Regions from separate parts of the Acetobacterium sp. KB-1 genome, predicted to be linked through region 3. Evidence: riboswitches for the same ligand, from Rfam matches in the RefSeq annotation. Region 3 holds a riboswitch; each other region holds the start of a gene.

Region 1 (4,479 bases), 860 kb from region 3:
TTCCCGACTGTCGGAGGTTAAATTCATTGCCACATCAACCTCTCCTGATTGAAGGGCCATCGCCATCGTATCCGTATCCGTTACAAATTTGACCTGAACCGTATCAATTTTTGGTGTGCCATCCCAATAATTTTTGTTCGCCGTTAAATCGATCGTCGTTTTTTCAACGAAATCTGCGACCACATAGGGACCGGTTCCAATCGGTGCCTTATCAAGATCTGCGGTTTTATCCAGATCAATAATCGACGTATAAGGATCACACAATTCATTAATCAGGGTAGGAAACGGACTGGCCGTTGTGATTGTTATAACATTGCCCGCCACAACATAAGCGGCTTCGCCAAATGCAGCGGCTCGTTTATTGGTACTGCCAACCCGTTTTAAGTTGTTTACAACCATCTCGGCGGTTAACGGGTCGCCGTTAGAAAAGGTGACCTTATCCTTAATGGTAATTTTCCAGGTATTGGTATCCACATTTTCATAAGACTCCGCCAACCACGGCTCTGGTACCAGCTCCATGTCCAATTTAAAGAGGGTCTCTGAAATAGCATAACGGACAGTAAACCAACCCTGCCAATCGACAGCCGGATCAAGCGAGCTCACCGCCTGTGTCTCACCCCAAACCAGATGTTTTTCTCCCGAGCTTCCGGTTTCACTGTTTCCACACCCTGCTAAAACAGCAACCATTAATATCAATGACAACAACATGATCAATACTTTTCTTTTCATATTCACTCCTTTTTATTTTTATTTAAAACCAGTAGCTGGTTTTAGATCGTTTGTTGTTTGGGTTCTAATAAATCCCGAACTGTATCACCGAGAAGATTAAAAATCATCACCGCTACCAACATAACTACCCCTGGGTAGAGAATAATCCAAGGGGCCGTCTGCATCAGACTACGGCCTTCATTGATCATTGAGCCCCACTCGGCCTGGGGAATCTGCACGCCGATTCCTAGAAAGGACAATCCGGCGATGCCCATCATCATTCCACCAATTTGCAGGGTTGCCGTAACAATTAAGGGTCCTGAAATATTCGGTAACATATGCCGCCACATGATCCGGGAATGACTGTTTCCGGAAATCCTGGCGGCTTGAATATAAACCTCAGACTTTACTACCATGACACTGCCCCGGGCTAATCGTGCATACTGGGTCCAGCCGGTCACCGCCAGGGCAATCATGGCATTGATCAGACCACCACCTAAAATACCCGCTACCGCAATGGCCAGAATCATATCCGGAAAAGCCAACAATATATCAACCACACCCATCAGTGCCCGGTCAACCTTTCCGCCATAATATCCGCAAACCACCCCATAGGCCGTTCCAAAGATAAAGGTCCCCATTACTAATGCCAGGGAAGCAAAGATGGAAACCTTGGCACCCATTAACACTCTTGAAAAAACACATCGGCCATAACTATCGGTACCAAAAGGATATTCTGACGAGGGCGGTTGCTTCGCCAATTTTAAATCGGTTAAATTTGGATCATGGGGACACAGCCAGGGTGCTACTAGACTTAAAACGATTAGAATCAGGACAACACCGAAAAGAAAATACAAACGCTTATGAACGGCATCCATTGGCAGTTTTATTTTTTTCATTTTAGGTTTCCCACCCTTCTTTAACCCGCGGATCTAAAAGATGATAGGATAAATCGGTTAATAAATTAACCACAACATAGATAATTGCCATCCACACCACAAAACCCTGAATCACCGGATAATCTCGGGCGCCGATGGCATCAACAACCATTTTCCCCAACCCCCGCCAGACAAAGATGGTTTCCACCACTGCTGCGCCGCCTAAAAGCGACCCGATCGATAGACCAATCAGGGTTACCACCGTGATCATCGAATTTCTTAATACATTTTTATACAAGATAACATTTTCCTGAATCCCCCGGGAGCGGGCTCCCATCACGTAATCTTTATTTAGTTCTTCCAGAACGGCAGCGCGAATCTGACGAATATATTTTGAGATCATCACCGTCGATAGTGCAATGGTGGGCAAAATCAAGCCTCGAATCGATCCTGTTGCTAACACTGGCAACCAGTTTAATTGCATGGCAAAAACATAAATCAGAACCAATGCCAGAAAAAAGTTGGGAATTGAGGTGCCCACAAAGGTAAAAAAACGAATGCTATAATCAACCCATTGATTTTGCCGGATAGCTGCTAAAATCCCCAGCGGAATGGCAATTAAAAGCGTTAAGAGCATCGAACTGACGGCCAGAATAATGGTTGAGGGCATTGCCGTTACTATTTTTTGACTAACTGGTACATTATCAATATAAGAGACCCCCATATCACCTGTTAAAAGATTTAAAAGCCAGCTCAGGTATTGTTCCAGAAAGGGTTTGTTTAATCCCATCTCTTCTCTTGTTTCATCAAGGATCTCCTGGCTGACTGCGGTTCCCTGAGCTGAGAGTTTCATTTCAGCGGGGTCACTAGGCGCAAGATACATTAATGCAAAGGTGATAAAACTAACACCAAGCAGTATTGGAATTAACTGCACTAACCGCTTCCTAATATATTTTCCCACGCATTCACCCCTTGATTTTTATTTTGTTAGTATATTCTAACTCCATACATCATGTCAATTGATTTTTCCTTGAGCCCATAAAAAAACTCACTATCCATAAAAGACAGTGAGTTTGTATTTTTCACAGCACAAAATCATCCTCTATCTTCCGTAGAGTATTAAGACAATAAACAGGCAGGTCTTCTGGCTCAAGTTTCAATACATCACATCCTGCCTATTTGTGGCATTTCTGGTGTGACTTTTCTCTTACAGCGGCGGGACCGCGTGGGATTTACACCCAACTTCCCTTTTCACCAGCTTATCATTTTTTAATGACAGCTGACACCTGGTTAATATTTAATTATTTTTGGGTAATATATATCAGAACAAAACAAATGTCAAGACTCTGTTTTAACTTACACCTCTGTTGTCATTCATAAACGCTAGGTAAATAACTAAATTTTTTGTAAAAAAAACCACGAAAATTAATAAACTTAACCTTCATGGCCTTTCTATTGATCTTAAATCAATATTTGTTATCCTCTAGTTTTTAGATCCAACCTAAATAAATTATACGTTAAATTATTATCAATTGTCAATTCTATTTTTTTAATATTTCAATCAACTGGTCAATGGTACTTTGTAAATTAATCCCGGTTAAAAAAGCGCGGCCATTAATCACCGGAATATCAATGTCCCCTTCCAGTTGACAGGTACAGACAATCGCATCGGGATGTAATTCTTGATACTTTTTAAAGGCATCTACCGCTTTGGCTTGAACAGTTTGACAGGCAATCCCATTTTCCAGCGCAATCTGTTCAATCTTTTTGGCAACTACAGTCGAGGTCGCCAGGGCAGTTCCACACGCAACTAAAACAAGTTTCATCGTTAATTCCCTCTTTCAATAATTAGAATTTTAGAATTTATCCCTTGATGATTTTTTTGAACTGTCCTAAATTTTCTTTCATATCGCCTTTAAATAAGCAGGATCCGGAAACAATGACATTGGCCCCAGCTTCCACTACTTCTTTTAGGGTGTTAAAATTAATTCCCCCATCAACCTGAAGATCAATATTTCGATTACCAATCATTTGGCGACAGGCGCTTATTTTTTCGGTGCTTTCTGGAATATAGCTTTGTCCGCCAAAACCGGGATAGACACACATAATCAGGATCATGCTAATGTGATCAAGATACGGCTTTATCACCTCCAGAGAAGTATCCGGAGAAACCACCAGTCCGGGTCTGACCCCTTTTTTTACAATGGCGTCAATACAGTCCTTAATCTCCCCATCCGACTCCACATGAACGGTAATGATATCCGCTCCGGCATCAGCAAACCGATCGATATATTTTAGCGGCTCGCTAATCATGAGGTGAACATCAAAGGGGATCTTTATGGTCTTTCGCAGGCTCGCCACCTGATCCGGACCGATGGTAATATTGGGCACAAAATGTCCATCCATAATATCCACATGGAGATAATCGGCGCCATTTTTTTCAACTTCTTTTAGATCCCGTTCCAGATTAGAAAAATCTGCACTGAGCATAGAGGGTGCTATTTTAATATTCATTGATATCTACTTTCCTTTTGAAATGCTGTAACCGGATTATAAAAAGGTCTTAATAAGATTGTAAATCATTTGCGGCTCTTTTGCATCTTTTATTTTTTGTAACATTTTTTCATTTTGAATAATGGTAATGATCGTCTGTAAGATCTTTAGTTGTTTTTCAGGATTATTAATGGCCAGTAAAAAAATTATCTGGACCGAAATACTTTCCTTGGGATTCCCCATGCCAGCAAAAACAATGGTGTTTTTTAACGTCACAATGGAAATACTTTCTTTTAATACATATTTCGCTTCAGTATGGGGCAACGCCACCCCTATTTTTGTGGGTAAACCGGTCGGAAAGGTTCTTTCTCTTTCCACTACCGCTTCAACAAAATCTTCA
Region 2 (4,479 bases), 590 kb from region 3:
GATAGCATCCACGTCCACCAGGTTACCCCCGTTAGAATCATGGGTCGCCGGGTTATGACAACCCTCACACTGGTGCGGACATCCCTGAGCAAAAACCACAAAGCGGATGCCTGGCCCATCGACAATGGATTCTTTGACCACTCCGGCGATTCTTACTTTTTTACTCATTGCAATTGCTCCATTGCTTCACCAGTAGCAATCTGCTCAGCAGCATTAAAATGTTTGATCCGATCTCTAACTTCCGCTTTTTTAGCATCGTTAAAACGGTCCAGAGTGCCCACCAGATAACCGGTGATTCGGCGAATGCGTTCAAATTTCTGCTCTCCTTCTGACCGACCGCAACTCGGGCAAACATCCCCGATAATTCCAGTATAGCCGCAAACCGGATCCCGGTCCACCGGATGGTTAATGGAACCATAGCCAATACCGGCTTCCTTCATCGCTCGGACCACCTTTTCAAAGGCCTCCAGATTATCCATCGGGTCGCCATCCATTTCCACATAGGTAATGTGCCCAGCATTGGTAAGCTCATGATAAGGTGCTTCCAGTCTGATTTTGTCGTAAGCACTGGTTCCATAGTAAACCGGGATGTGGAAAGAGTTGGTGTAGTATTCCCGGTCGGTTACACCCGGGATATCGCCAAAAATAGTTTTATCCAGCTTGACAAATCGTCCGGCGGTACCTTCTGCCGGCGTGCCCAGCAGGGTAAAGTTCATCTGATAGTGCTGGCTGGTTTCATCCATTCGCTTTCGCATGTGGCCCACAATTGCCAGCCCCAGTTCCTGGACTTCTTGCGCTTGCCCATGGTGCTTTCCGGTTAAAACGACAAGGCATTCCGCCAGTCCAATAAAGCCCATACTCAGGGTCCCATGTTTGAGCACTTCCCGGATTTCCATCTCTTCAGTAAGATCATCGGAATCAATCCAAACCCCCTGTCCCATCAAAAAGGGAAAATTTTTGACCTTTTTATGGGCCTGAATTTCAAATCGTTCCAGTAATTGATCAATAACCAAATCAATTTTTTTATCCAGCTCAATAAAAAACAGTTCTTTGTCTCCTTGACTATTTAAGGCAATACGGGGCAAATTAATGGTGGTGAAGCTCAGATTCCCGCGGCCATAGGTGATTTCCCGATTGGTATCATGGACATTTCCAATCACCCGGGTGCGGCAGCCCATATAGGCTATTTCTGTTTCCGGTTGACCTTCTTTGTAATACTTCAGGTTGTAGGGTGCATCCAGAAAGGAGAAATTGGGAAACAATCGCTTGGCACTAACCCGGCAGGCCAATTTGAACAAATCATAATTGGGGTCCCAGGGATTATAGTTCACCCCTTCTTTGACCTTAAAAATATGAATCGGAAAGATCGGCGTCTCCCCATTGCCCAGACCAGCCTCAGTAGCCAGCAACAGGTTTTTTATCACCAACCGCCCTTCGGTAGAACTATCCATACCATAATTAATCGAACTAAAGGGGATTTGGGCCCCGGCTCGGCTGTGCATCGTGTTCAGGTTATGGACAAACGCTTCCATTGACTGATAGACACTACGGTCGATTTCCCGCTCGGCATTTTCCATTGCAAAGCCTTGCACCCGGTTAATGACATTGGCGTCAACAATCCATTGGGCCAGGCTCCGGGCTTCTGCTTCTTGATAACCTTTGGGTTGATTTAATTCGGGTCTTAACCCCAGTTTCTTTTCGATGTCCGTGCCGATGGCTTTAACCTTTGCTAAGGCATTCTTTGTCTCTGTTAATAAGGTTAAGGCCTTGGCAAGGTTCTCCTGATAAAGCCGGACAAAGGTTTTTTTTACCCCCGGAACCATGGCATAGTCAAAATTGGGAATGCTCTGTCCGCCATGCTGATCATTCTGGTTCGACTGGATGGCAATGCAGGCCAGAGCCGAATAGCTTTGAATATCATTGGGTTCGCGCAGATGTCCATGGCCAGTAGAAAAACCATTTTTAAACAGCTTTTCCAAATCAATCTGAGTGCAGGTCGTCGTCAGGGTTAGAAAGTCCATATCATGAATGTGGATTTCACCGGCTTTATGAGCGGCTGAATGCTCTGGATTCAAGACAAACATTTCATAAAACTGCTTGGCGCCCTCTGACCCGTACTTCAGCATCGTGCCCATAGCGGTGTCCCCGTCAATATTGGCATTTTCTCGTTTTACATCATTATCCTTAGCGTCCTTGAAGGTCAGGTCTTCATATATTTTCATCAGCCGGGTATCCATCTCCCGAATTCGGGTTCGTTCAGCCCGGTATAGAATATACTCCTTGGCCGTTTTGGCGTGTCCGGTTTCAATCAGGATTTTTTCCACCGCATCCTGAATTTCTTCCACTGTTGGCGCATTCGTATTCATTTCCTGCTCAATATAAATGGTAACCCGCTCGGCCAGATCCATGGCCGTCTGATAATTCTGGCCGCCGATTTCACTGGCTGCCTTGAAAATAGCGTTGGCAATTTTTTCAATGTTAAACGGGGCTTCTCGTCCGTCTCTTTTTCTAATTTTTGTAATCATTCTGGTCGTTTCCTTCTTTCCTGCTAGTCTTTTTGTTGTTTTAGGCATGCAAAAACCCCTCAACGGCGTGGTCAAGAGGCATAATGATACATTGAACACCCTCTATCACGCGTAGAGTCTGGTGCATTTAATAACGGCGGGTAATCTGACTCCGGTTTGAACGTTCAGAAACAAACAGCTTAACCTGTTTATTTTCTTTTAACATCTCACCATTACAGCGGCGGGACCGTGCAGGATTCACACCTGCTTCCCCCAAACTGCACCTGTTGGCACAGCACCATTATCTCCTTATTTTGTTGTTTGTATTTTATCACATACAAGATGTAGTGTCAAACTGATTTATAATGCAAACGTTAATCACTATTTCAATCAAGTAACATCATCCCTATCGTGAACTTTTTCGCTTGTTTATGATAACATAAATTTAAAAATTTCTACCGTTAAATTTTTTGCAAACCCTTTCAAATTTTGCTAGTCTTAACTTTCTTCAGAAATATATATATTCGGCTGATAAGTATTGACAGACAAAAATAGGTAAGGTATTATCTATTAAGGTAAGGTCTTACCTTAATAGAAGCGAGGAGGTTATATTTTGGACCATATCGACTCAATGACCGATCAAAAATTTATCTTTGGCAGTGTTCAAGTCGTTGCCAACCAGATGACCACCCAACTGGAGCGGGAACTAAGAGAATACAATCTAACAACCAAGCAGTGGCTGCTCACGATTGTCGTTGCGAATACCTTTGATCATAACCCCACCATCAAAGAAGTCGCCAAAGGAATGGGCAGTTCTCATCAGAACGTCAAGCAGGTAGCTCTGAAGTTAGAACAAAAAGGCTTCATTGTTATGGAAAAAGACCCTCAAGATGCCCGAATCACCCGGATCAAACTAACCGACGCCGTCGATTCTTTCGGTAACGAAAGTCAGGCGAAAGCAGTGATTTTTACTGAAAAATTATTTAACGGCATCTCGGCAGAGGAGCTGGCTATGACTCGGTCAACCCTTGCAAAGATACTGACAAACCTGGAAAAGATGGATCAAGAATCAAGATAACAGGAGGAAAATACGTGAAAAAAGCAATGATTATTATTCTGGGCGTATTGGTACTAGTAGGTGCCGGCGGATTTTTTTATCTCACCAGCGGCCTGGAATCCGGGGAAAACCTGGCAATCAATCCGGTGGATCTACAAAAAATTGAAGATGGCACCTATGCCGGTGTTTACGAATCTGGACGTTGGACCAATGAGGTTGCCGTCAGTGTGGCCAATCATCAGATTACATCAATTGATGTGGTCAAATCCGTCACCATGGAATCTCCAGATGTGACCAGTACGATTATCAACCAAGTCATTAAAATACAAAATACCACTGTCGATACAGTCAGCGGTGCCACGGTTACCAGCAAAGCCTATCTCAAATCCATTGAAAATGCCTTAACTCAATAAGATGCAAAGAAAGGAAATGCCCATGAAAACCATGATACTTTATGCCAGTAAATATGGCTTTACCGCGGACTGCGTCGCAGAACTAAAAAAGAACTTAAACGGAGAAACCCGACTCGTCAATATCAATTCCGATAAAATTCCCGCTCTGGACGACTACGATACAGTCTTAATCGGCGGTTCTATTTACATTGGACAGATTGACAAGAAAATAAAGAAATACTGTCTTTCACATTTAGATGAACTGAAAAACAAAACTCTGGGCTTTTTTATCTCCTGTGGTTCGGCTGAAACAATTGATACTTATTTTAAAGACTCTTTTACCGACATTCTGCTCGAAAAAGCCCTTACTCTCGATAATTTTGGTGGCGAAATGAGACCGGATAAAATGAAGTTTTTTCATAAGTTCGTGTCAAACATGGTCGAGAAGTCTGCCCAAAAGGATAACACGTCTCCGATGAAGCCGTTGCCCGAAAGCATTCTTCGGATGGCAAATACGATCAATACT
Region 3 (4,479 bases):
AGGGCCTTACCAAAGTCTGACGAAAAAATAATTAATAAACTAAGACCCAAAACCAGATAGGGCATCGATAATGGCAGTTCAATCATCATCTGACACAGTTTTTTAAAGGGAAACGCAGTCCGTGTTAATGCATATGCGGTGGGAATGGCGAGCACCATACAAATGATTGTGGATATACTTGCGGTGAACAGGCTCATTTTAACAGCGAATTGCACTTCTTCTGAATAAAATGCCTGACCCAAATAGGGTAACCCTTTTAAGACGATTGCCACTATCAGTACTGAGGTAAAGCTAATAACTATGACCGTAATGACGATTGTAATGATTTCAAATAAACTAAATACTGAAAATCGTTCCCTCATCAGATCGTTTAATTAACTACTTCGTATCCATAGTTTTCCCATATCGCTTTTGCAGAATCCGAATCTAAGAATGTCATAAACGCATCCAGTGTTTCGGTATTTTTACTGCTGCTTAATTGTGCCGCCGGAACTTTTTTGACATAGGTATCCAGATCCGTTGTCTTGACAATTTCGGTGGCGGAACCAGTCACATTTTCTTTCCAGACAATAATCGCATCGCATTCATCAACGGACAGGGCATTAAATATTTCCGGTGCTGTGGCTGCCCGGGCAATGACATTGACATTGCTTAAAATCCCCAGATCTGTTAACGCTTTATTGGCAATCTTACCAATTGGCGTGGCATCGCCATCACCCAGCACAACTTCCACCCCTTCTTTTGCTAGATCGTTTAAGCCGGAAATTCCCAGTGGGTTTCCGCTTTTTACAGCCAATACAGGGATGTGTTTGACCAGTTCTTTACTTTTTGTAACAAAATCTTTAACTGGTGCCAATTCATCAGCGGAGCCGGCAATAAACAAATCCCCTTCACCAGTTGTCTTAATCTGATTCTGAAGCTGGGCCGCATTGGCATAAACAACTTCCATTTCACAACCGGTTTCTGTTTTGAATTTATCGGCAATTTCCCCGAAAGGCTTGGTCATGCCAGCCCCACAGTACACAAACAAGATTTGACCAGCGAGACTTTGACTTTCAGCAACTTTCTCTTGCGCTCCGTCAGCCTTACTGCTACAACCTGATACCAAGCTGATAATTATTCCCATTACCAATAATACCACTAACCAATTCTTAACGCTCTTCATCACATCTCCTTTTCATTACTTTAGTATTGTTTTGTAACGTTTAGATATGTTTTGAATTATATAATAGGTTATTGGCATATGTCAAGTAACCAACCCTTTTTCTTCGCAAGCAGCCAAATTTCTTCACTTGTATTAATCCTTGGTCCTTTTAAAAATGATCAAGGTGCTTGATTATTGACCGATTTTAGACTATAATAAACTAGAAAAAGTGTTTACAAAAGGAACGCGGTAAAAATCCGCGACAGTTTCTTTGCTACTGTAAGGAGAAGAATATGGACGCATTCAGTCATTGGGTTAACCAAGAAGGCTGTGTGTATGATGTCCCTCTGAGTCAGGATATTTTTGTCAAAACACGATCTGTTTGAAGCTTCAAAGAAGGCTGCAAAATGTGAGAATAAAACGAAATGACGCCCCACCGATCAACTGCAGGCGTCACGGAAACAACTCCGTATTTGCAAACCTTTTTTAAAAAAGGTTTTTTTGTTTTTTGCAGACTGGAGGATTTATTTATGGCCAATAATAAAAATCGCATCGCCCTCATCGGACGGATCGGTAGCGGTAAAACCACCCTATTTTTACGGCTGACCAATGAATTTATTACCTATGGGAAAACCCAGCAGGTCAGTTATTCTGATCATTTTATTGATACCCCTGGCGAATTTGTTGAATTACCCTGTTTTCGTCCTCAGGCCATTAATGTAACCTGTGATGCGGGGCTGATTATTCTAATTAATTCCAGCACCGATCACCAAAACTCGGTTCCACCTAATTTTGTCTGTACCTATAACATCCCCGTAATTGGGGTTATTACCAAAATTGATCATAAACACTGTAACCTCAAGCGAAGTCTACGCTACCTGACTTATGCCGGAGTCCACCCTGATAAGATTCACCCGGTAAGTGCATTGACCGGCGAAGGGGTCTCTGAACTTAAGACGGTTATTCAGGCGTATGTCGCTTTTGATCATTAAGCAAACGACCTGCCGTAGACTTACTTTCAAACAGCGATATGATTGCTAAACTTGCGTCTTAATCGTTTCCCACTTCACCAAGCCTTGTTATTGTCTGGCCAGCTCAAAGGCGGCCTTTTTTAACACGCAGTCCAGCGAGGTGTCCTGTTTTTTTTCATCATTTAAGATCAGGCGCGAGGGACAGCCCCCGGGACAGATGCTATAATAGTCACATGTTTTACAGCCTTGCGATTCTGCCTTTACAATGACAACGTTTTTTAAGGGGCGCGCTTTTACCACATTCCCCATAAAATATTTCGGATTTTCAATTAGTGATCCGCAAGGGTAAACATCGCCACAAGGCAGCACGACATAGGATCTACCGCAGGATGCATAACAGTATTCCTTGTTGCACGAGGTCATTTTCAACCGCTGCTTCGCTTCATGAACCTCACGGATCACAATTTTTTTACCAGTCAGCCGATATAATTCCTCAGCAGTCTCAACCATTTTCGTCAACGCTGTCTTGATTTGCTCTGGGGTGGCTTTTTTGATGATCGCCCGCTGGTCTCTGGCGCGCCCTGCATCCCGCAATAAATCAAGGCCAATCCCGCCTACATTACCCAAATAATAGGCGAAACTGACCAGCTTGGGAAGCTGTGTGATGCTGTGACTGGTCACCACGCTGTTGAGATTGATTTTGATTCCTTCATTAGCCAGACACCCAATCCCGGCAATCACGTCTCTTGTCCTTCCCCGGGTAAACTCATTCACCTCCGGGGGACCATCAAGACTGACCCCTAAGGCAATCCTCATTTTTTTCAGGCCCACGGCAATCTCCGGGGTAATGCAGATGCCGTTGGTCTGCATCTGAAAGCTGGCATTGTAATTTTTTTCCTTCACATAAGAAACCACTTGACAGATTAAAGGGTAGTTCAGCAGCGGTTCTCCCCCGGCGAACTGAATTTTCATATAATGATCGGAAAACAGATCCAGCGTCTGAGCCGCGGTCTCAAAATCCATATCCGCTTTTAGATGGGTTAAACCGGCATAACAGTATTCGCAGGCCAGATTACAGCGACCGGTAGTCCAAAGGACAATTAGCACACTTTCTTTTGAAATAATAACCACCTCCGTTACACGTCTTAAAAATTGTGATCTCACCCATCACTTCTTTTTACAGACTTTTCTCTGAATCGAACAGGGCATCCACTTCCTGAATACTTTTGTTCCATGCTTCCACATCCTGGTGACCGACAATTTCGATTGTCCCGCCCTGGTAATCACCCTGGGATTCTTCCATCAGCTCTTCCATATCACCCTCAATTTTCATATAAATATTTGTTAAAATTTCTAATGCCTCGAGACTAGGATTCCATTTTTGTCGTTGGTGGAGCTCCAGAAATCGTCTTGACATTTCCTCAATGGCAAAGCTATTCTCCTGGCTAAGCCAGCTTGCCATTTCCGGATCACCGAGATAGGTCTTAACGATTTCATCAATAGCCCTGTCATCAACATTTTTGGTGGTACACTTCCAGCTAAAAATGGTTTGCGCCTTTCGCATTACCTCGGCGGCACCACGATAGCCCTTGTCCATTACTGAGCGGTTCCAGAGCGGATTAAATAAGGTGCCTTCGACAATGCGATTGAGCTCATCTGCCATTGTTGTAATAACTACCTTTTCTTTATTGTTGGAGGTCCCGTGATATTGTTTGAGCGCATCCTGATCAAACTGATTTTTGACCATGTTAAAACCGCCGATCACCGAAGCGCTATAGCCAGATGAAAGCAGGTCATACCGATTACTCACTGAGGTTTCAAAAACAAGCTCCGCCGACTTAACGTTATCCACAAATTCTTTATGGGACACCGCTCCGTTTAAACCATCGCCATAGGCATAACCCGAAAATGAGGTAAACACCTTGGCCAACTCATCTTCCGACTCCCAGGCACTGGCTTTTAAGGCCAGATCTACGCCAGAGCCGTAGGTTCCCGGCTTGTCGCCAAAGATCCGCATGGTGGCACGCCGCCACCTCGTTTCCTGGGCCACTTCTTCTGTTCCTGCCAGTTCATTGATTGTTTTTAAGGCATTGCGGCGAACAAAATTTAAGCTTTCTGGTTCGTTAAGCACAGCCACCATTTGCACTGCCTGATCCATCAAGGCAATCAGATCGGGATAGGAATCTCTTAAAACGCCGGAAATCCGGATGATCACGTCAATTCTCGGCCGTCCCAGTGCTTCTAATGGAATCGCCTTGACATCCATCACAATCCCCGATTCATTCCAGACCGGTGTAACGCCCAATAAGGCCAGAACCTGAGAAAGCTGTTCTCCATTGGTCATCGAGATGTCGGTGGAAATCA

The links. Region 3 has a riboswitch for cobalamin ahead of DOZ58_RS16170 (EutP/PduV family microcompartment system protein). Riboswitches for the same ligand answer to the same signal wherever they lie in the genome.
Region 1: it holds a riboswitch for cobalamin, as region 3 does, so the genes downstream of both, nikB (nickel ABC transporter permease) here and DOZ58_RS16170 (EutP/PduV family microcompartment system protein) in region 3, are expected to answer to the same signal.
Region 2: it holds a riboswitch for cobalamin, as region 3 does, so the genes downstream of both, DOZ58_RS13575 (anaerobic ribonucleoside triphosphate reductase) here and DOZ58_RS16170 (EutP/PduV family microcompartment system protein) in region 3, are expected to answer to the same signal.

What each region holds. Positions count from the first base shown of each region.
Region 1 is NZ_CP030040.1:2,653,265-2,657,743, forward strand. It holds gene DOZ58_RS12250 (ABC transporter substrate-binding protein) at 1-729, opposite strand, end outside; gene nikC (nickel transporter permease) at 771-1,607, opposite strand; gene nikB (nickel ABC transporter permease) at 1,609-2,547, opposite strand; cobalamin riboswitch at 2,703-2,891, opposite strand; gene DOZ58_RS12265 (PTS sugar transporter subunit IIB) at 3,128-3,412, opposite strand; gene rpe (ribulose-phosphate 3-epimerase) at 3,450-4,100, opposite strand; gene DOZ58_RS12275 (PTS sugar transporter subunit IIA) at 4,137-4,479, opposite strand, start outside.
Region 2 is NZ_CP030040.1:2,925,312-2,929,790, reverse strand. It holds gene nrdG (anaerobic ribonucleoside-triphosphate reductase activating protein) at 1-168, opposite strand, end outside; gene DOZ58_RS13575 (anaerobic ribonucleoside triphosphate reductase) at 165-2,525, opposite strand; cobalamin riboswitch at 2,643-2,822, opposite strand; gene DOZ58_RS13570 (MarR family winged helix-turn-helix transcriptional regulator) at 3,118-3,582, shown strand; gene DOZ58_RS13565 (FMN-binding protein) at 3,597-3,974, shown strand; gene DOZ58_RS13560 (flavodoxin domain-containing protein) at 3,997-4,479, shown strand, end outside; gene DOZ58_RS13555 (response regulator) at 4,479-4,479, opposite strand, start outside.
Region 3 is NZ_CP030040.1:3,518,206-3,522,684, reverse strand. It holds gene DOZ58_RS16180 (ABC transporter permease) at 1-362, opposite strand, end outside; gene modA (molybdate ABC transporter substrate-binding protein) at 371-1,165, opposite strand; cobalamin riboswitch at 1,343-1,528, shown strand; gene DOZ58_RS16170 (EutP/PduV family microcompartment system protein) at 1,675-2,136, shown strand; gene DOZ58_RS16165 (radical SAM/SPASM domain-containing protein) at 2,224-3,279, opposite strand; gene DOZ58_RS16160 (cobaltochelatase subunit CobN) at 3,293-4,479, opposite strand, start outside.